3 regions of the Carboxylicivirga fragile genome follow, and region 1 is predicted to be linked to each of the others. Evidence: riboswitches for the same ligand, from Rfam matches in the RefSeq annotation. Region 1 holds a riboswitch; each other region holds the start of a gene.

Region 1 (4,265 bases):
CTTAGTGCGCCTTCGTGGTTAATCTTTTACCACAAAGTAAGCACAAAGGATGTTTCACAAAGTCTCACGAAGTTTTTCCTTAGCGTTACTTGGTGTTGTCCTTAGTGCGCCTTCGTGGTTAATATTTTACCACAAAGGGAACTAAGGTATTTCACAAAGTCTCACAAAGTTTTTCCTTAGTGTTCCTTAGCGTTCCTTCGTGAAGCCCTTTGGAACCTTCGTGGTTTTTTTATCCTTTTATAATTTCTACTTGGTGATAATCATCGTCATGGATGCTTATCTTTACAATAGCGCCATAATTTAAATGCAGATTAAATATATTGCTGGCTGGTATATTTAAGTATTTCATAAGAAAAGCACGAATAATACCCGAATGCGTTACAATGGCAATTTTTTTACTATTTCCATTTACCATTTGTTTCTCAAATTGCTCAACACGCTTTAGAAGTTGCTTAAACGATTCACCATTGGGTGGACTTTGTAATACGAAATTCTCAGCCCATACATCAATCTCATTTTTAGGAATAGCCTTCCAAAACATACCTTCCCAATCTCCAAAGTTTAATTCTTTCAAATTTTCATCAAGGTATACTTTCTGTGCATGAAAAAGATGTGTAGCCAATAATTTACATCTTTTTAAAGGACTGCTAAATATAATATCTGGACTGTATTTTGATGCAGTTAATATTTGATTTATATCATCCGCTTCACTATCAAAACAAGAATGACAATTTAAATCTATTTGGCCGTAGCATGTGCCTTCTTTCACATCTGGCGTTGTATGCCTAATCAATAGTAATTCTATCATTTGAATAATTGATTAAATGGGTTATTCGAGGCATCCATATGAATGATTGAAAGGATGGTTAAATAAACGACCAACTCTGTGACTTGCTGAATGGTTCCAAGACAATCGCCAGTATAGCCGCCAATCCATTTCTTAAAATAACGTTCCAATAAATATTTTGAAAGAATTAAAGGAATAATAACTAGCAGTATTCTTAAATCGTTGAATAAGAATAAAACTGGAAGCGAGATGAAAAAGGCGATTAAAATTTCCTTCGAATGAAGCGATTTAGTGATTGGTTTAGATTTGCTAGTTTCATCTTCACGCACATATGATAGGCTGTGCATTGTGCTAACCGCCATTAGGCGACTTAGTACATGCGCGGCAATTAATGCAATTACTATTTTGTTTGAAGGGATAGCATCTAAACTTGAAAATTTTGTGAATAACAATAGAATAATACCAACAGCTCCGTAGGCTCCAATTCTAGAGTCTTTCATTATAGTCAGTATCTTCTCTTTTGTCCAGCCACCTCCGAAGGCATCGCACACATCTGCAAAGCCATCTTCATGAAAGGCTCCCGTTAAAAGAATAGAGCTTGCCATCGATAATAATATGGAAACGGAGTGGGGTAGTAATTGGCTAAGCGTAATATAAATTAATCCACAAATTGCTCCAACTACATAACCAACGATTGGGAGATAGCGATTACATTTATTTAGGTTACTTTGCGAAAAAGCGATATTCTTAGGAATCGGAATTCGTGTAAAGAACCCAAAGGCAGTTAAGATGAGATTAAATTGATTCTTTAGTCTTTGCATTTGAAAATTGTAAAAAAGCCATTAGCTGACAGCTATCAGCCAATAGCTTATAATTTATTACTCAACATTACTTACTCCAGCGTCTTCAAAGCTAGACATTTCATTAATGAAATTCACGGCAGACTGCACCAATGGAAAAGCTATGGCTGACCCTGTTCCTTCTCCAAGTCGCATGCCCAACTGTAAGATGGCATCTGCCTTTAAATGTTGAAGCATCAATCTATGGCCTTGTTCTTCAGATTGATGTGCATACAAACAATAATCGGTTACATTGGGATTTATTGCATGGGCTGCCAGTAATGCGGAAGTTGCAATAAAACCATCTGATAAAATGATCATTTTCAATTCAGCAGCTTTTAAGATTGCTCCGCAGATAGTTGCAATTTCAAGACCTCCAAAAGTGGCAAGTATATCCATCGGTGAGCTCGTGTTTTGATGTAAAAGCAGTGCTTTTTCAATTACTTGTGCTTTATGGCTAATACCTTCCTTGTCTAATCCTGTTCCTGCACCTGAAGCTTCTGTTGCTGTGCAGTCTGTGTATTTACAAAGTAAGGCTGCCGCTGCGGTTGTGTTTCCAATTCCCATCTCGCCAAAACCAATAATGTTGCATCCTTCTGAATGAAGTTTATCAACAAGCTGCGCACCATTCTCCATAGCCTGTTTACACTCTTCAATGGTCATAGCTGGTTCAACGGCAAAATTACGCGTTCCCTTCCTTATTTTTAGATCAAGCAAATTGGTGTTGCTTTCAAAATCATAATTAACGCCTGTATCAGCCACTAAGAGTTGTATTCCATGTTGGCGGCTAAAAACGTTAATAGCAGCACCTCCACCTAAAAAGTTCATGACCATTTGAAACGTAACCTCTTGTGGGAAAGGGCTAATCTTTTCTTCAGTTACACCATGGTCACCAGCACATACCAGAATGCTTGGTTTAGATAATTCTGGCTTAAGTGTTTGTTGAATCTGACAGACTTTAAATGCAATTTTTTCCAGCGCGCCAAGGGCACCTAAAGGTTTTGTTTTTAAATCAATTTTCTTCTGAATAGACTCATTCAGCTGATTGCTTACTTGTTCAATTTTAAACTCCTGCATTTTCTAAATTTAAATAAGTTTTAAATCTTCAGGAGGGAGGATTATACAAATAGACACAGCTATGTAAGTGCTATTCTAGAATCACTTTACCCCGAAGTTGAATAAAAGGCAGGTCTTCCGGCTTACCCTGATGTTATTACCTTCCCATTATTATAACAGTGGTATTTAATAACATCACTTCACTAATGTGAAAGTGGGTTTACGGCTACGGGGATAGCTCTGGATTTCTCAATGAGGCACCAGATTCCCTTTTTAAGCGTTTGCACCTTTATGTTCCAAAAATAGAAATAATAATTGATAGCCAGATGGCAGAATTATTTATTCTCTTGGATAAACTCATAACCAAGTGACTCAATGGTGCTTTTAATTTGATCCAAGTCAAAGCTACTTGCCTCAATTACAAGCTGATTATTCTGAGGAGATGCGTTAACTTTACTGATTCCATTTAGTTTGATAAGGTTAGATTCAACGCTTGCTTTGCAATGGCTACAGGTCATTCCTTTTACTGTAAATGTTTTGCTTTGGATAGGTTTAGCCATAGCAAAGGATGTAAACTGAGGAGCGTTATTCAAAGGTTCATGTGCTTTATTTAGTACTGAGGAGTTTAGTTTTTGTGTTTTAATTTTTACTGACTTATTGTAGTTTGTTTTATTGATATACTGCCTTATATATCCATTAATAATTAAGCCAACAAGTATTATGGTAGACGCGATTTGTAGCCAGTTTGGTAATAGTTCGTGCGAGTGACTTAGATGTTCGGTGTGTTGGTTGATAAGGAACCATTCACGTGGAAGGAAGTGATTGATCAGAGTTCCAAAAAACAAGGCGCCAAGAATAATAGAGCCCAAGTAGGAGATTAAAGTACGATTGCCAAAAACTTTTTTTATCACAGTGATTGTGGCTGCATTGGTTGCTGGGCCAGCCATTAATAGTACTAATGCAGCTCCGGGGGAAAGTCCCTTGAGCATTAATACTGCGGCAATAGGTACAGAAGCAGTTGCACATAAATACAATGGTATGGAAGCCAATAATACCACTAACATGCTTATGGGTTCGTTATCGAGGTAATTCGTGAAAAAGTTTTCTGGAATTATCACAGCCATTAAAGTAGCAATCAGTATTCCAATTATTAACCATTTGGCAATATCCATCAAGAATTCATAAAAACCATAACGAAATATTCCAAACCAACCTTGATGAGTACCCATTTTATCATTCTCACAGGATTGTGGGCCATCATTGGTATTGACATCATCTTCTTTGGCTGTGGCATTTGTAGCGGCTCCACCTAATACTCCGGTTATTAAAGCCACTATTACACGTATAATTGCAAATGGTAAGCCGAGTAAAGAGTATGTTACCATAATGGAATCTACACCTGTTTGAGGCGTTGAAATTAAGAATGAAACACTAGAACCTTTAGAAGCCCCATTACGATAAAAGGAAATTCCGGTGGGAATAACACCGCAAGAGCAAAGTGGGAGAGGAATGCCTAGAATTGCCGTATTGATTACTGACATCCAATTACTTTTACCCATATAACGATCTATCCATCTTTGAGG
Region 2 (9,644 bases), on a different contig from region 1:
CAAGCAATTGGAAGAGAATCCATGGGATGTATTCGAAACTATCTTTACAGTTGATTCAGTTCACGAAGGTACTATCGTTGACATCTTCGACAAAGGTGCTGTAATTGCATTGCAGTATGGTGTTGAAGGATTTGCTACTCCTCGTCATTTAGTGAAAGAAGATGGATCAGCTTCTAAAGTTGACGAAAAGCTTGATTTCAAAGTGATTGAGTTCAATAAAGCAGCTAAGCGTATCATTCTTTCTCACTCTCGTGTATTCGAAGATGGTAAGAAGGGTGAAGAGGTAGCAGCTAAGAAAGCTCAAGCCAAAACAACGAAAAAAGGCGTGAAGAAGTTGAATGATAACTTAGAAAAAACTACTTTAGGAGATATTTCTGATTTAGCTGCACTGAAAGATCAGTTAGAAGCTAGCGAGAAATCACCAAAAGAAGATAAAAAATAAGTTAAAATAATAGGAATGGACTTCAAGATTGATAAGTTAGATGAATTTACTGTAGTTCAGGTGCTGAAAGAAAAGTTGGATACACATGTGGCTCCAACTTTAAAATCAGAACTGGTACTCTTATCTGGTAATGGTGAAAAGAATATTTTACTTGATCTGGGTAAATGTAATTATTGTGATTCATCGGGTTTAAGTGCAATTCTTGTTGCCAACCGATTGTGTAAAAATGCCGATGGTGCATTTGTGTTAGCAGGCCTTCAGCCAGCCGTAGAACGTTTGATCTCGGTTTCGCAGCTCGATTCTGTTTTAAACATTGCACCTGCACTTGATGATGGTATTGAAATGATTCGTAAAGCAATTGAATCGTAGATATTGATGAATAACTTTTCGGTAACCATACTCGGAAGTAATTCAGCATTACCAACATCAGATAGATATCCAAGCGCTCAGATACTTAATGTGTCTGAGCGCTTTTTTTTGATTGATTGTGGTGAAGGAACGCAGATGCAATTGCGAAGGAATAAAGTAAACTTCTCCAAGATTCACCATATTTTCTTATCTCATCTTCATGGAGATCATGTATTTGGTTTAATGGGATTGATCTCTACTTTTGGATTACTGGGCCGTACTGCTAAATTACACATCCATGCACATTCCGATTTAAAGGGCATCTTACAACCGCAGCTCGATTATTTTTGTGCTGATTTGCCGTATGTTATCGAATTCAGTGATTTGACATATGATGAGAAGGTGCTCATCTATGAAGATAAAAAAGTAAAGGTTGAATCTTTTCCTTTATCGCATCGCATACCAACCTGTGGCTTTAAGTTTACCGAACAGCCTAAAGAAGCTAACATACGTAAGCCAGCTATTTTTAAGTACGATCTTCAGGTTCGAGAAATAGTAGCCATAAAAAATGGTGAACCTTTTACTGATGATCAGGGTAGAGTGGTGCCTGAAGAAGAACTCATTATTCCTGCTCCCAAACCACGAAGTTATGCGTATTGTTCTGATACAAAGTATTATCGGAAGTTAATTTCTCACATTCAAGGGGTTGATTTACTCTACCACGAAGCCACTTTTATGCACGATTTGAAAGCGCTCGCTAAGTCATCGATGCATACCACCGCCAAACAAGCTGCTACCATTGCGCGAGATGCGGGAGTTAAGCAATTACTGCTAGGTCATTTCTCAAGCCGTTATCGCGATCTACAGCCACTACTTAAGGAGGCTAAGGGCGTATTCGAGAACAGTTTACTGGTTAAGGATAATGCTGTTTTTGAAGTTTATTAAATAAGCACAACCTAGAGTTATATATCTGATTATTTAGTGTGGATTTAATTAAAATTACACTTTTGTTTATATAATTAAATAATTAATTATACATTCGCGGCAGTTTTGTGTTTGACGAGTATCGCACTTGTCAATAAAGGGAATTCGGTGCAAATCCGAAACTGTACCCGCAGCTGTAAGCTCCACAAAAATGTTTAATACTACAAACCACTGTTATTTATAACGGGAAGGTGCATTAAACAGGAGTAAGTCAGAAGACCTGCAAAACGAAAACTATTGTGGCGTAAACAATTTCGGGTTAAGATTTTACAACACGCAGTATTTTATTTGAATACATATTTTAATGACACGGTTTTGTATTGTTGCAGTATTGCAATGGTGTGTTTCTGTTCGCATTTTGCAGCTAAATATATTTGCTGTAAAAAGTAGATTGGAATGCACCTTATCAATTGTAAGAAAGGCCTTTGTACCTCCCGGTATAAAAATGCCCAAGTCCTCGTATTTCTCAAATCACATTTTTAATCTATCCCAAATTATTTTAAGATGAATTTATTTAAGCAAGCACTACTATTCATAAGTATAAGTTCATTATTCTGTACTTCCTGTTCTTTCTCAGAAAAAGAAAAGAAACAAGTACAAACAAAAGAAGCCATTGTACTTGCCACCTTTGGCTCCTCGTACGAAAATCCGCAAGCAACATTTAAGACTATTAATAAATGTGCTCATGAGCATTTCCCAAATCAAGAAATTCGCTGGGCTTACACATCCAATTTCATCATAAAAAAGTTGCGCGAAGGAAGGGGACAGGGCAGCTTGAATGGTAAAGAGATTCGTATTTACACACCAGCTGAAACTTTGGAGCAATTGATAAAAGAGGGCTATCGAAAAATTTATGTGCAGTCACTTCACATCATTCCAGGTGAGGAGTATGATGAGTTGTTGGAGGCCACTAAATTAGTTGAAAATAGATATCAAGATGTTGATATTGTGATAGGAACACCTTTGTTGACTTCTGAAAAGGATATTAAGGAAGTGGCACATGTACTGGCTAATAAATTTAGTGAAGAAATTAAACAAGGTCCTGTACTATTTATGGGCCACGGTACGCCTCATGAAGCAGACGCCAAATATACCAAGCTACATGACGAGCTACAGAAAATCAATAGCGACTTTTATGTAGGTACTGTTGAAGGCATTGGATTTGAAGATGGCTCATTAGCCATAGGAAGTATTATTTCAAGATTAGATCAATGTACTACTAAAGCCACAACGCTTTGTATTACTCCATTGATGTCGGTAGCAGGCGATCATGCCTGTAACGATTTAAACGCTGATACTGGCGAAACCGATCCTGCCGAACAAAGCTGGAGAGAGCAACTGGAGGCTAAAGGTTATACCGTAAATGCCAATATGAATGGTTTGGGTGATTATTCCGAAATCAATGCCATTTGGATGAGTCATCTTGAAGAGGTAAGAAAGTAACAATTGGATTAGTAAAAAAGCAATAAGAGGTATTTACATTATTTAAATGTAGTTGCCATTTTAAAGATATTTGTATTATGCAGAAGTTTTGCATGTCTATTTTGGCGATGTTAATTGTTTGGACAGCATCGGCACAACAAGAGGTTATTATTTCAGGTAAAGTACTTGATGAAAACAATCAAGCTTTAATAGGAGCCAACGTTTATATTAATGGTACAACCTACGGAACAGCTACAAATAAAAATGGAGAATTCATTTTAAAAAACATTGCACTTAACCAGTATCAGTTGTGTGTTTCCTATTCAGGATATAAAAGGCTTAGAATGGCCATAGATGCCACTACTGATAAAACAGATCTGGTTCTTCGATTGGAACAATCAAAAGGAAATTTAGGAGAAGTAGTGGTAACAGGAACAGGTACACCACATCACTTAAAAACTGCGCCTGTGCCAACCGAACTATTAACGAAGAAAATGATTGAAAATACGGCAGCTCCTGATTTTGGAACCTTAATGGGAGCTGTTAGTCCATCCTTTGATTTTAGCCCAAATACCATGGGTTCGAATATGATGTTGAATGGTTTAGGTAACGATTTTATTGTGATATTGCTTGATGGCAAGCGTATGTATGGCGATGTGGGTGGAATGAATGATTTAAGTCGTATTAACCCAGCCATGATTGAACGTATTGAAGTGGTAAAGGGAGCATCCTCATCGCTTTATGGCTCGGATGCCATTGCTGGTGTAATCAATATCATCACCAAGAAGTCGAATCGTAAATTTGAAGTTGGTAATCAAACCCAATATGGTTCATTTAATACGCTTCAGCAGAATAACAACATTGATTTTACAGCTGGTAAATTGAGTGGTCGAACTCTATTCTCGCTAAAGCAAAGCGATGGGTGGCAAAATAGCGCTTACGAAATTGACGGTGATGATCTTGTTGAAACTAAAGCCATGACTCAAAATGCTTACATCAATAAAAATATAAGTCAGTTGTTGGAATACAAGCTCACAAAAAGTCTTAGTTTATATGGCAATGTAGCGCATTACAACAATGATATTTCGGTACCGGTTGAGGTGAAAAACTATGGCTATTTCTTTGAGGATTTTAATTATAGCCTCGGAGCAAACTATATCTTTTCGCCCACATCAACACTTAGTTTTGATTATACCTCTGATCGCTTTACCTACTATTATAAGTACAATCAGGATTATAAGGATTATACAACTGGTGAGCTGAGTTTAAACAATGATCAACAGCGTAAGGATTATAATCTTAAATGGGTTAAGAAATTTAACGATAAGCATGTACTATCTTTGGGTAGCGAGTATGTAGAAGAGATTTACCGCTCCGAAGGAAGAGTGGTAAATGGCAAGGCTACCGCCAATACTTTTTCGCTTTATGCGCAGGATGAAATGACTATATTCAGCCATTTAATGCTTACTGCCGGCCTTCGTGTTGTCAAGCACAATCAATTTGGTATGGTAGTTACACCAAAACTTTCAGCTCTTTATAAGTTGAATGCATTTAATTTGCGCGCTACGTACTCAAGAGGTTTCAAGGCACCTACCATGAAGGAGTTGTATTACCGTTATGAGAAGAGGGGTAGCTTATATTTGGGCAATACAAACCTTGATCCGCAAACATCCAACTATTATAGTGCTGGTGTTGATTTCAACAAAAACTGGTTATCAACAAGTATTAGTGCTTACCAAAACGATGTGGATGGATTAATTGCCTATGAGGAAATTGAAACCAGTGCGGCTGATGCAGCCAATGGAATAAAGCGCACTAAGCAACATTACAATGTAGAGCAGGCTAGGACTAAAGGTGTTGACTTTATGTTTGACATTCGCTTACCTCATAATTTCACTCTGGGTGGTGGTTACAGCTATGTAGATGCGCGTAATGAAACAACAGGAGAGCGCTTATCATATGTGGCCCACAACTATGCCAATGTGAGAGCAGGCTATTTTCATGATTGGAACAACTATCAATTGAATGTTCAAGTGTTGGGGCGAATTCAGGATGAAAAGTACAATGCATACAATAATAGCGCAAAAGGATATAATCTGTGGAAACTAACTACGGTTCATAAATTTGCATCCTTTGGGAGTTTTAATCTAAGTGCAACTGCTGGTATTGACAATGTTTTTGATTACGTAGATGATGCACCATTTGGTACTTACTATGGCACCATTACGCCTGGCCGTACCTTTTTTGCTGGTTTAAATATTTATTTCACCTTATAATAAGATGGTAGCCAAGCATATGAGCCTTTTTAGGAAGATACTGTTACAAATTCACAAAATAACAGGTTCATTTCTGAGCCTTTTATTTGTAATGTGGTGTGTTTCGGGTATTGTGCTTATATATGTTGGTTTTCCGCATGCCTCACGGCAACAACGATTTGAACACCTTGATTATATCAGGTCTGCTGATTTTTCCAAAATTCAACCTTTACCTGCCGCCATAACAGGGAAGGTTGAATTGGAAAAGTATCCCAACACAATGGTGTATCGCGTTTACAAAGGTAAAAAGGCACAGAAGGTTTATAATGCCCAAACGCTGGAAGCTATTTCAGTATTTAATAGGAATGATGCCATAAAAATGGCAGAGAGCTTCGCCAATAGTTCGGTTCAAAAAGTGGATTCAATGGTAGAATTGGACTCGTGGATTCCTTGGCGATATTACGAGCCCTTATTGCCGTTTTATAAATGCTACATGAACGATGAAGCTAGAACTGTGGTTTATGTATCCTCGGTGAGTGGACTGGTTGTTCAAAAGACCGATCAAATTAGTAGGTGGATGGGACGAATTGGTGCTATCCCACATTGGATTTATTTTAAACAATTACATACTAAAGCTCAATTGCGCAAACAGGTGGTGGTTTGGTTAGGTATCCTTAGTTTGATTGCATGCATTAGTGGATTGTGGTTTGGCATTTATCGATTAAAAAGAAATGATAAGCAAGTTATAAGCGGCATTACTGTTTATAAAAAGTGGTGGTACAAGTGGCATCATATCAGTGGTTTTGTTTTTGGTATTGTTATGAGCACCTTTATATTGAGTGGTATTTTCTATACTACAGGTGTTCCCGATTGGATGGTTGAGAATACTCCAAAATCTCCTCTTCGTGAGTGGAATAAAGGAATTAAATCAGCCCCTAGAATTGCACCTCATATCATTTGGAACCAACTTCGTAATCAAGATGGAGTGCGTAAGATTGCCTGGGCATCGTACATGAATACAAATGTGGTTGAAGTATATTATCAGGATTATAAAAATCCTATTGTATACAGATTCAACGATAAAGAGCTACTTGAGCCAATTCAGCTTGGAAAAGATGAGGTGATGAATTATGCTAAATCTTTGTTTGGTTCAGAAATTAGCCTTAGTGTTCAAAATGACTATGATTACTACTACGAAGCACAAGGTATGTTTCATCGTCCAATTCCAGCATTTAAAATAGAGTTAAACAATCTTTATAATACTTGCTTGTTTGTAAATCCTAATTCAGGTAAAGCAGTGTATTATCTGGATAATAATAAACGCAGTAGACGATGGTTAGCTAAAGCCTTGCATAAGTTTGATTTTCCTGTTTTGAAATCGCAAAATAAGCTTCGGATTAGTCTCCTGATATTGGCCTTGTTAGGTGGTTTGTTTCTAAGTATTAGTAGCGTAGTTCTTGGTGTTAAATGGTTTAAAAGAGTTATTAAATGAGTGGGTATAAATTAATATTGTTATGTTTTTGTCTTGCCTTTTGTTGCTTGCTAGGAGCTTGCACAGCAAATCAAAATCAAACCAGTAGACTGAAAGATGGAGCGCCAGTTCAATTGTTAGATGCGAAGGGCTTTTCCATTGATACCTGCGGAAATAAATCGGCTTTGACCATTTATAACCTTAAGGACTCCTTAAATGAGTTAGCTCATTTCGTTTTGCTTCCTCAAAGTCACAATGAACCCTTGACTACCAACGAAATTAAGGTGCCTTGCCAGCGTATTATTTGTTTAAGTTCAACTCAGTTAGCATACCTAATAGAATTGGATGCCTTGGATAATGTGGTTGGTATTAACAGCAGTCGGCATTTATTCAATACCAATATCAAAACAGAAATAGAAGAAGGTAAAGTTCTTCAGGTTGGTAAGGAAGGTGTTTTTGATATCGAAAAAATCATTGCTCTGCAACCTGACGTTATTTTTGTATCACCATTTAAAACAGGAGGCTACGATGCTTTGCGAAATCTTAATATTCCACTGGTACCGATTGCAGCTTATGCCGAAAATTCACCCTTGGGCAGAGCTGAGTGGATAAAGGCAATGGCACTTTTTACAGGTCATAACCAAAAGGCTGATTCAATATATAATTATATAAGAAACGATTACAATCAATTAAGGCAATTGACCAAAGATGTAGCGTATCGACCAAGTGTGTTTAGTGGAAAAATGAAAGGAGGCGCTTGGTATGTGGCAGGAGGTAATAGTTTTTTTGCCCATTACTTTAGAGATGCTGGTGCCGATTATGTCATAAAAGATGATAGAGTTGGGGCTATCCCAATGGACTATGAAAGCCTGTACAATATTGCGCATGATGCTGATTATTGGCGATTATTAACCAGTTCGCCTTCGGGTTTTAATAAAAAAGCTTTGGCTGCTGAAGATCATCGCTATACTGTTTTTAAGGCCTTTGAAACGGGTAATGTTTTAACATGTAATTTGCGAGAAGTGCCTTACCGGGAGGAGTCGTGCATTAAGCCTAATGTTTTGTTGGCAGATTACATATCACATTTTCATCCCGACTTATTACCCAATTACCAACCAACTTACTGGAAACGAATAAATGAATGAAAATAAACCAGATAACCTACCTATTCGAATGAGTGGTACATTTAGTATGCTCGCCATATTATTGGTGAGTGTACTATTTGTTTTTAATTTGATGTTTGGTTCTGTTTCCATTCCTCTTGAAGCTGTTTGGCAGTTATTGACAGGTGGCGATACGGATAATGTGGTTTGGCACAACATCATGTTACAATCGCGACTGCCACAAGCCATGGTGGCTTTAGGTGCTGGAATGGCCTTGGGTATAGCTGGATTACTTATGCAAACTCTATTTCGAAACCCCTTGGCGGGTCCATCTGTGTTGGGTATTTCTTCAGGAGCTAGTTTAGGTGTGGCTTTTGTAATTCTTGTGGCAGGTCAGTTATTTGGCATATCCTTTAGTCAGCTTGGTTTATTTGGCGATGTTTCATTATTATTTGCCGCATTGGCTGGATCCTTAGGTATATTACTCATTATTCTATTGGTGTCACAAAAAGTAGGCGGAACCTTGTCTGTGTTGATCATGGGTGTAATGATAGGCTATCTAAGTAATTCGCTCGTTGGAATAATGAAATACTATAGCCTCGAAGAAGATGTACATACCTATGTAATATGGGGATTGGGTAGTTTCTCTCGTTTACCTCTTGAGCGTGCTCAGTTGTTTTTGATGCTAATTATAATACCATCACTGGGATGTTTATTTCTTTCTAAATGGCTTAATTTATTGTCATTGGGAGATAATTATGCCAAGAATCTGGGCTTACGGATTAAGCGTTCGCGAATGATAATAATTATGATGTCGGGTTTGCTTACGGCATTGGTTACAGCCTTTTGCGGACCAATTGTTTTTATCGGTATGGCAGTACCACATCTGGCAAAAATAATCTCACGAACATCTAATCATTTCGTACTCATTTTAAATGCTGGCATTTTGGGAGCAGCCACAGCACTCTTTTGTAATTTAATTGCCCGTTTACCAGGAATAGATACAGCCTTACCTATTAACTCGGTCACTGCATTTGTGGGTGCACCTGTGGTAATATCGGTGATTTGGAATCGTAGAAAAGAACAATTGGGAGATAGCTAAATGGGAAAGATACTTGAACTAGAAAATCTAAACATTGGTTATACCCAGGCCGGGCACCGCAAAGAGGTCGCCAGTGATTTGTGCGCTTCATTGATGAAGGGTGAAATGACTTGTTTGCTAGGCGCCAATGGAAAAGGCAAAAGCACCTTGATGAAAACCATTTGTGGCTTTCTCAAACCCTTGAATGGGAGTTTGCAATTTAATGGTCGTGATATTACACGGATGACGGAGCGTGAAATGGCCAAAGAAATAGCCATTGTTTTGACAGAGAAAATTTCTACTCCCAATGCTACCGTTTTCGAATTGGTAGCCTATGGTCGAAGTCCGTTTACAGGATTTTTGGGTCGCCTATCAGCTAAGGATAAGCAAATTGTAGATGAAGCCATATTTGCCTGTGGAATTCAGCATAAAAAGTATTCACCTTTGGCGGCTTTGAGTGATGGAGAGCGTCAAAAGGCAACCATTGCAAAAGCACTGGCTCAGGATACGCCTTTAATTTTATTGGATGAACCAACTG
Region 3 (9,644 bases), on a different contig from region 1:
ATAAAGGAAACCTGTCATGTGCTCCTTTCCATAGATATCAACAACGGGATCGTGATATTCAATATCGTCTGTGTAGTATGGAAGGATTTCATCTATTCCACCTCCTGTCACTTCCAATAAGGCACGCCCCACTTTTATTCGCTCTTTTTTGAGTTTATCTTTCAGAGCTTTTGAGCCACCTCTTTTATCTAGGTATTCACACGATTGGGCTGCCAGAATAATTATCATTCCAGCAAGCATTGCTAATGCTTTGATATTTTTTCTCATATGCTTAAACTTTAAATGAATAACAAATGATAAAATTGAAGATTAATGCTTTTTGTAATTTAATCTAATTATAATCAAATGTAAAGTCTTGGCATATTAAGAATAACGCTTAATATTTTTCTGGGTAGAAATCATGCATATCATTATCGATACACATAAGGTGTTTACCAGCTAGCTTAACATTACTAATTAACAACTTGATAAAAGTATGGTCAGCGCCCTTTATATATACTTCGTATGTAGATATTATTGCTATAAAGAAAATCAAAATCCAGGATTGTGTCATGCATTGAACCCTTACACCAAAGCACCAAGTGTTTCCGGATCGTCACTCAGATACACTTGCTGATCGTCGCGCGAACTCATGTAAAGAACACGGCCATAATAATCGGGTAAATCAAGTTGACTCGCATCCGTCCATTTACCGGTACCTAATACAGCTATCTTCTCTCCTTTTTCAAGTATGCCCTCCCTGTAGCGAATGGTTTTGTTTAAGCCCAAAAAGTTTTCACTTTCCAAACCATGTCTGTTCAGGTAGGCCTCTAATTTTTCACTTGCATCATTTAAAAAACCGGAACGGTACTTGCGATCTTCCACTACATGGCTTTTCACTTTTGTACTGTGAACAAAAGCTGCTTCGTTTCCTTCGCGAATGACAAATTTGTTGGCCACCACCTCATCAACAATGGTTTTCCAATGCGAACTCTTGCCCGACGACACTTGCTGCTCAACACGAATATGATAATACGCACATTCTCTACCCGACAAGGGCGCTTTAAGTGCTTCTTCAACAAACTCAACCTTACCAACTAACTTGGCAAGTTCTCCATCTTTAAATGATGAAATACGCTTAAGTGGTGCTTTCTTTAATTTTCTTTTTATTATGGCTTTCTTATTATAAAAAACAGAGACCAAAACAATCAGCACAAATACAGCAACAAATATTACGGGGATAAATTCTTTCATTTCAAATGTTGGTTGTTTAAAAGTTAATTGAGAATGAAAATATAAAACATTAATCAATAGGCAAAAAAAATAGGATACTACTCTCCTGTGGTGTCCTTCGTGATGTAAGTTTTTTTAATAACTTTGCAAGCGATTACGGTAAACCTGATGCATCATATCAGGTTGCAAGGGAATCAGGTGAAAGTCCTGAACAGTACCCGCTGCTGTGTACCCGGTTCGATGTTATTATCGAATCATTTCAGAAAAGCACCACTGTTCGCTCAAGGCGAATGGGAAGGTTCTGGAGAAGGGAAAGTCAGAAGACCTGCCATAGTCAACAGTAATGTAGCTTTCGGGAGTAAAAGCAAAAGACAGACAAGCCATTTCACATATCTTATCTCTCTTCTTTCTCCCCTCCATTAGCTACCTTAATTATTAAATATGAAAGCTTGAATGATAAGCGCGGCTAAATATAAATGGATTGTAATAGCAACACTTGTGGCGTTGGTACTACTATCTTGCATTGCCTTGCTTTTGGGGCCTACTAATCTTGACTTTGCGGCTCTGTATGATAGTCTATCAGGAGATTCTGCCAACAGTCAAAGCAATGGTATTTGGCAGGTGATTACACAGATTCGCTTGCCACGTGTTGTTATGGCCATTCTTGCAGGCACAGCCTTATCGGCCTCGGGAAGTGCGTTTCAATCCATATTCCGAAACCCTATGTCCGACCCTTATGTACTGGGTATTTCATCAGGCGCTTCAGTCGGTGCCACCATAGCCATCGTACTTGGGATTCAGGGAGGATTATTGGGCATTCCTATCTTCGCATTTTTAGGCGCTTGTTCAGCTTTGATTGTGGTGTACTGGTTAGCTTTTAGCTTGAAACAATCTGAGCAAAATACGCTTCTATTGGCAGGTATTGCCATGAGTTTAATGTTGGGAGCCATCGTTTCCCTCTTATTGGTTATTCATCGCGACCAAATGGAGAGTATTATCTTCTGGACACTTGGTGGCTTTAATGCCATTAGTTGGCAGCAGATATGGATTGTAACTCCCGTTGTTATTTTCTCACTAATCATGCTCTTCAAATACGCCAAAGATCTTAATCTGCTGGCCATGGGTAACGAAACAGCCCATTCGCTCGGTATCAATGTAAAAAAGAAAGTGGCGGTAATTCTATTAATATCTGCACTTTCGGTATCCATAGTGGTGGCCTATAGCGGTGTTATCGGCTTTGTTGGTTTAATTGTGCCGCACATGGTACGCTTCACCGTTGGTGCCGATAATCGAAAACTTCTACCATTGGCTGCTTTATGGGGTGGAATCTTTCTTATTATAGCCGACACGCTTGCCCGAACAGTTGTGCAGCCAGGCGAATTACCCGTAGGTAGCATCACCGCTTTGTTTGGAGCTCCCTATTTCTTTTTCATTTTAATCAAAAGAAGCAAGAGCCATGTTTAAAGTGAAAACAGAATTATTAGAACGAGATATCGTCATGGCCTTTGAGGACTTGAGCTTTAAAGCAGGCTCTAAGGCCATCTTAAATACCGTTTCGCATGAATTAAAAAAAGGCCGCTTCTATAGCATTGCCGGCTGCAATGGCTCAGGCAAAACAACTTTGTTGCAAACCTTACTTCAGATTAAAAAGGCAAGTTCTGGTCATATTCATGTGCCAGATTACTATCCCAACAAAGCTCATTATTTAAGTTATGTACCTCAAAACACACAACTCGAATTCGATTTCTCTGTTGAGGAAGCTGTTATGATGGGACGATACCCTTATTATTCAGGCATTACAGGTCCGAACAGCGAAGACAAACAAAAAGTATTGGACGCTATGGAAATGACTGACATGATAAACTTCCGAAAGCGCTCAGTAACCACATTAAGCGGTGGCGAGAAACAAAGAACCATCATAGCCCGGGCACTGGCACAGGATACGCCAGTCATGTTCTTAGACGAACCTGTTTCGCAGTTGGATGTCTTTCACCAAATTGAAGTACTTAAATTATTGCGGCAAATTGCCGATCAGGAAAATAAAACCATAATAACCGTGCTTCACGACCTCAATCAGGTAGCCGAATTCACCGATGAAGTAATGGTGATGGATAAAGGTCGCATTGTTGCCTATGGCGAACCTATTGAAGTGCTAAACCCCGAATTGCTGAAATCGGTTTTTAAAGTAGACTCGGAATGGATCTGCGCCAAGGACACAAAACCACACCTCATATTTCACTACTAAAATAAGGCTCTAAAAATTAAATACGAGTGAGCATTAACACTGATATACCATGAAACTACAACACCTACTTATACTGATATTATCCGTTTTTACACTTGCCTGTTCGAACACAAAAAACAAGGAACAGAAAAGCATTCAATTTACCGATTCAAGAGGTAATAAATTAAAGCTCAAATCAGTTCCTCAACGCATTATATCATGTTCACCAGCCATTACAGAAGTAATGTTTGCTTTAAATGAACAGCACAAATTAGTGGGACGAACCAATTTCTGCAATTACCCCCAAGAAGCACTCGATATAAAAGCCATTGGTGGTTTAATGGACCCATCTCTGGAAATTATGCTGCAACTAAAGCCCGATCTGGTTATGGCTTCGACTCACTTCAAAAAAGAAGCCGCTAATCGCATCGAAGAACTAGGAATGCCATTTGCCTGGTTAATGAGTCAGGAATCGGTTGCCGGGGCAGGTGATTTGATTATTAACATTGGCACCTTAATTGGTGAAAAAGAAAAAGCAGATTCACTCTGGAACTTGATGCAAAACAGCATGCAAGCTACCATGAATCAAGTTCCAAAAAACGTAAAAAAACCAAGTGTATATTACGCCGTTGGATTTGGAAAAGGAGGTGATTACACTGCAGGAAGTGATACTTTTATTTCGGAGTTAATCACTATGGCAGGAGGCAATAACATCGCTAGTGATATTACCGGCTGGGCCTATAATCTTGAAGCTTTGATTCAAAAAGACCCAGACATCATTCTTATTCAACACAGCATGAAAGAGGCTTTTTGCCAGCACGAACACTACAATCAACTTAGAGCTGTTAAGAACAATAAAGTTTTTGCCGTCGATCACCATTTGGTGCAGCTCAATGGGCCTCGTATACATATCGCTTTGAAAACTTTTGCTGAGATATTTTACCCAGAGCTTAATCATTTATAATACTTCGCTTGTTATAAATACTCAGGACGTATTGGAGCTAAAAAACAATATAAAAACCTATAAAACAAAACCTTGTTTACCAACACAAACGGTGCCTGTTTATCTTATTTGCATTTTGAACTACATGGTTTTTTGTTTGCTAGGTTGGAAATAAGTAAATTTCAGACTGTATATAGATATGTATTCTGATTATAAAGAAAATAATATTATAGAAGCCAAAACTTGAATTATGAAAACATTATTACTTGCTGTATTGGTGGTCTCTTCTACCTTAACTTATGGACAGATCGATACCACACGAAAAGGCTATGAATGGCCATATAGCATGCCAATTTTTGGTAAAAAGGCTGCTGAACGAGGATATAAGATACAGCTCCCTTATGGTTTGAATATTAACTACGTTTACAATCGAATGGATTTGGAAATTTCATCTTTTGGAATGACTATAGGAGATGACCCAAACTCAAACATCAACCAATTAATAAATGAACATGTCACTACCGAAACATTAAACTTTACCAATACCATTGCCAAAACAAATGGCATGAACCTTAGAGCAGATGTTTGGGTATTTCCTTTTCTGAATTTCTACGGCCTTTATTCGAATAGCTCAGGCTCTACACATGTATCGCTACAACCACAATGGTTCGATGATGATGGCAACCTGGTATTATCATTACCTCAAATAACAAGTGATGTTCATTTTTCGGCCAATACCTATGGACTTGGAACAACTGTAGTTGGTAAGATATACGACGATTATTTCTTTTCGGTTGATGCTAATTTTACCTGGTCGCATTCTGAGCTTTTGGATAAACCCGCCAAATTTGGTGTTGTTTCAGCAAGGGTTGGAGATCGTGTTAAACTTGGAAAAAATTCTATGCTTGCCCTCTATGTTGGAGGAATGTATCGAGGTTTTTTAGATAACGATGGTAACTTTGGTGCCATTGGAATTCAGCAAGCTTTGCCCGAAATTGGCAGCCGTCTTTTCCCTGAAATTGACCGCCGCATAGAAGCAAACAACGATGCCATAGCAGAACTTGACCCTGATAACATATGGGATCAAATAGAAATAGCGAAATTAGAGAGAAAAAACGAAATACTGGGTGAAATCAACACAGCCTTTGAAGGCCTTGTTTCATCGGATGTTAATTATGGCATTAAAAAGGATATTATTAACCACTGGAGCGTTCAGTTTGGTTTCAACCTTGAAATAAATGAAAGCCTTACAGCACGTGGGGAATTTGGGAAAGGCCACGGTAACGATTTTGTACTAATGGGTATTCAATACCGTTTTGGATTATAATTCCATATTTCGGTGAGAAAAAAATGATCATATAACTTAAAAAGAAAATATCATGGGAAAAGGTCAAGACGCTAAGAAAAATGTAAAAAAGGAAGCGGCGAAAACGCCTAAAGAAAAAAGAGCAGAAAAGCGTGCAAAAAAAGCTGCCAAATAGCTTTTAAACAGCTGGAATATATTACTAAGGTGTATCTCTTCAGAACTAGAGAGGTACACCTTTTTGTTTTTCTTTGCACTCTTTAACACAGCCGTTTTAAATTCTGGCACAGCGATTGCAACTTCACTTGCGTAGATTTTTTTTCATAGATTTTGGGTTTAGGTTATAAAGAGGCCTCTGTTAACGAACAGAAGGCCTTTTTTGTATTTATATGTATGCTCGTTATTTATTTTATCTTTGCAACTTCAAAATTTAGCAGGTATAGAGATGATTCAGATAGATGATAAAATAGTTAGTACAGATATTTTCTCGAAACGTTTTGTTTGCAACCTTGCAGTTTGCAAAGGCGACTGTTGTGTAGAAGGTGAATCGGGCGCACCTCTTGAAGATGATGAAACAAAAATCATTGAAGACATCTATCCCATCGTAAAACCCTACCTAACAGATCAGGCAATTGCTGAAATAGAAAAACAAGGCACCTGGGTTATCGACTCTGATGGTGATAAGGTAACACCAATTATTAATGGCAAAGAGTGTGTGTATACTTATTTCGATGAAGATGGAATCTGTAAATGTGCCATTGATAAAGCTCATCAAGAAGGTAAAGTTGATTTCAAGAAACCAATTTCCTGCCATTTGTACCCTATTCGAATTACACAATATCCCGATTTTGAAGCCTTAAATTATCACACCTGGCCTATTTGCCACCCGGCACGTGAACTAGGTGGAAAGTTAGGCGTTCCGGTTTACAAGTTCTTGAAGGAACCCATTGTCAGAAAGTATGGCCAGGCCTTCTTCGACGAAATGATCGACGTTGAAAAAACATTAATCGATCAAGGCATATTATAGATTCATAATTTTCCACATCAAGAAACTATGCTAATAAGGCAATGCTTTTTCCAGTTCAGCTTGCAATTCTAGTGCCTTATGGTAGCCTACTAATTTTGCCAACATCTTACCATCTGAACCTATAACTAACAGGGTTGGATAAGCCGATATATTGAACTTTTCATCTAGCTCCAATCCAGCTTCCGCTTCCATATTAATAGCTAGTGTGATAAACTGCTCATTTAAAGTACGAACAATCTTTTCATCCACCATTGTCTTCTTATCCATTTTCTTGCAGTAATAACACCAATCGGTATACGTTTTAATAAAGATGGGCTTGTTTTGTTTCGCAGCCAACTCCAAAGCTTCATCATATGTGCCTTTAAAATATTTTACTTCATCCTGAGCCTTCACTACTATGGCAAGAAACATTAATCCTATACCGAGTATCATTTTTTTTGCTTTCATAATTACATGTTTTCCCGGTTGGACGTACCTTTTAAAATATCCTTACAAAACCAATAACACCCACTTAATCTACCTATCAAAATAACTAGATATAAACACTTCGTTTTTCTTCTATTAAAATAGCTTTTTATCACAAAAATCTATTGACAAAACATTAACGTACACATAACTTTGTTAAAAAAATAGGAATATCATTATTCCAGCAATCTAAATTACCAAATCACTAACTTCTATATATTAATGATTTAAACTACATAAATCATGCCTGATAAAAAAACACTAAATAAATTGAGATTTTATAATAAAAATCTTGATCACTAATAAAATTCTAAAAATCATTATTAAAACAACTTCATATCATGAATAAATACAGCTTTCTATTAGTTCTATTGTTCACTTTCTTTAAACTTCAAGCCCAGGAAAAAAGTGAAGAAATAATCATTAGTTCTGGTAATTCCATTGTTTCAAGCGACATCAGTATTAATTGGATTGTTGGAGAAAATTTAATTGATTACGACGTACTATTTGAACAACTCTCATTTCAGGATTCCATTAATCATTCCTACCAACCTTACTATTCAGCCTACCCTACAATTACTCCAGACTTTGTACAAATTAAATCTAAAACAGAGTTTGACAATGATGTTCTTATTCAAATATACAACACCTCAAACAAGAGAGTATTATCTCAAAAATGGTCAAATAACCCCATGCAAATCAACCTTAGCAAGCTCCCGGCTAGCATGTACATTATTCATTTAATCGATACCGATCAACAAACAATTGCCACATTCAAAGTCATCAAAAAGTAACCACTCAAACTGTACAATATGAAACGTTTTTTACTTCTCGGTGGTGTATTACTATGCGCCAGTTTAATGATTATTCAAGCTCAGGTTCCACAAGCACTAAAGTACAAAGCCATAGCAAAAGGTAAATGGGGTATTCCATTGTCGTCGCGTAACGTAAGCTTAAGATTTACAATTATGCAAGATGACATAGGTGTATATCAAGAGAATCATCAAATAACAACTAATAGATATGGCTTAATGGATGTTAACATCGGAGAGGGAAATTCCATTTACGGTATATTCGACGGAATTGACTGGGGTGCCGGTGCCTATTCTTTAAAGGTCGAGATTGACCCAAAAGGCGGTTCAAACTATAAATTACAAGGAGGCGATAGACTACTTTCAGTACCATATGCTCTCTATGCGGGCAAAGTATCCAATCATAACGATTTAGATTCTGATCCTCACAATGAGCAAATTAATGACATGTATTTATCCGGAACAACACTATATACTTTTGAAGGGGATGAAACCATCATAACAGACTTATCTAGTTTGCAAGATGGTGTTGAAGATGCTGATGCCAATCCTGAGAATGAAATTCAAGTATTAAGTCTTGAAAACAACATCCTTTCACTCTCAACAAATGGTGCTCCAATAGAAATAGACTTAAGCACATACATCGATAATACAGATGCTCAACAACTATCACTGCAGGAAAATACGCTTTCGCTTGATAATGGTGGCAGCGTTGAATTGCCTGTAGGTACAACTAATGCCGAAGGCAATTTCTATTTTGGGGATAAAGATCAGGATGGTTTTGGTGACAATTTTAATTTAATATACCTACCAGATGGAGTAAATATACCTGCAGGATTTATAACTCAAAGTGGCGACTGTAATGACAGCAATAATTTAATTAACCCAGAAGCTCAAGAAATTGCAGGCGATGGACTCGATAACGATTGCGATGGTCTAATTGATGAAGACGATAATAGCAACAACATAGACAATGACGGAGATGGTTTTACAATCAGTGATGGCGATTGCAATGATAGTGATGCTTCGATATATCCGGGAGCCCCAGAGCTATGCGATGAATTAGAGGATCGAAATTGTGATGGTATGCTAATTGCTTGCGAAGGGCATTTAATTATAACGGAAGTAATGAGTAATCCGTCAGCAGTAAGCGATACTTATGGTGAATGGTTTGAAATATACAATCCTGGTGAAAAAGCTATTAACTTAAATGGATTACAACTAACAGACAATTCTTCAAATTCACATACAATAACAGAAGATCTTATAATTTATCCGCAACAAAGTTTTGTATTGGGCCGAAATGCAGATATAAATATAAATGGTGGAATTCATTGTGATTACCAATATGCAGGCTTTACTTTGACCAACAGTGCTGACGAAATCATTTTATCCTTCCCTGTTTTGGGAGAAGTGGCGCGTTTAGAATACAGTTCTGCATTTCCTTTGTCGGCAGGAGATTCCTTCCAACTTGATCCCTCACAATACAATAATTCAAACCCTTATGATCCTATAAACTGGTGTATTTCTGTAAACGACATAGGCCTAGGTGACACAGGAACACCTGGCCAAACTAATACAAACTGCGAAAGTGATTAAGTAAATTTATCACCTTGATAATTAATGGTTCGTTATTTTTTACCCAGTGATAACAACTA

What was found. A riboswitch is a leader RNA that binds a small molecule or an ion and turns the genes downstream of it on or off. The one in region 1 is predicted to bind cobalamin.
Region 2: it holds a riboswitch for cobalamin, as region 1 does, so the genes downstream of both, ACRD7B_RS09465 (sirohydrochlorin cobaltochelatase) here and cobT (nicotinate-nucleotide--dimethylbenzimidazole phosphoribosyltransferase) in region 1, are expected to answer to the same signal.
Region 3: it holds a riboswitch for cobalamin, as region 1 does, so the genes downstream of both, ACRD7B_RS11310 (FecCD family ABC transporter permease) here and cobT (nicotinate-nucleotide--dimethylbenzimidazole phosphoribosyltransferase) in region 1, are expected to answer to the same signal.

Annotation. Positions count from the first base shown of each region.
Region 1 covers NZ_JBNGOY010000099.1:299-4,563, reverse strand. The annotation lists gene cobC (alpha-ribazole phosphatase) at 230-808, opposite strand; gene ACRD7B_RS22525 (adenosylcobinamide-GDP ribazoletransferase) at 805-1,608, opposite strand; gene cobT (nicotinate-nucleotide--dimethylbenzimidazole phosphoribosyltransferase) at 1,666-2,703, opposite strand; cobalamin riboswitch at 2,795-2,988, opposite strand; gene ACRD7B_RS22515 (permease) at 3,018-4,265, opposite strand, start outside.
Region 2 covers NZ_JBNGOY010000017.1:58,703-68,346, forward strand. The annotation lists gene rpsA (30S ribosomal protein S1) at 1-442, shown strand, start outside; gene ACRD7B_RS09455 (STAS domain-containing protein) at 458-811, shown strand; gene ACRD7B_RS09460 (ribonuclease Z) at 818-1,735, shown strand; cobalamin riboswitch at 1,824-2,016, shown strand; gene ACRD7B_RS09465 (sirohydrochlorin cobaltochelatase) at 2,279-3,217, shown strand; gene ACRD7B_RS09470 (TonB-dependent receptor) at 3,295-5,472, shown strand; gene ACRD7B_RS09475 (PepSY domain-containing protein) at 5,492-6,943, shown strand; gene ACRD7B_RS09480 (ABC transporter substrate-binding protein) at 6,940-8,067, shown strand; gene ACRD7B_RS09485 (FecCD family ABC transporter permease) at 8,060-9,127, shown strand; gene ACRD7B_RS09490 (ABC transporter ATP-binding protein) at 9,128-9,644, shown strand, end outside.
Region 3 covers NZ_JBNGOY010000022.1:38,423-48,066, forward strand. The annotation lists gene ACRD7B_RS11300 (nuclear transport factor 2 family protein) at 1-267, opposite strand, end outside; gene ACRD7B_RS11305 (hypothetical protein) at 565-1,233, opposite strand; cobalamin riboswitch at 1,353-1,559, shown strand; gene ACRD7B_RS11310 (FecCD family ABC transporter permease) at 1,666-2,676, shown strand; gene ACRD7B_RS11315 (ABC transporter ATP-binding protein) at 2,669-3,457, shown strand; gene ACRD7B_RS11320 (ABC transporter substrate-binding protein) at 3,507-4,400, shown strand; gene ACRD7B_RS11325 (hypothetical protein) at 4,630-5,706, shown strand; gene ACRD7B_RS11330 (DUF3109 family protein) at 6,128-6,709, shown strand; gene ACRD7B_RS11335 (thioredoxin family protein) at 6,740-7,156, opposite strand; gene ACRD7B_RS11340 (T9SS type A sorting domain-containing protein) at 7,516-7,968, shown strand; gene ACRD7B_RS11345 (lamin tail domain-containing protein) at 7,987-9,585, shown strand.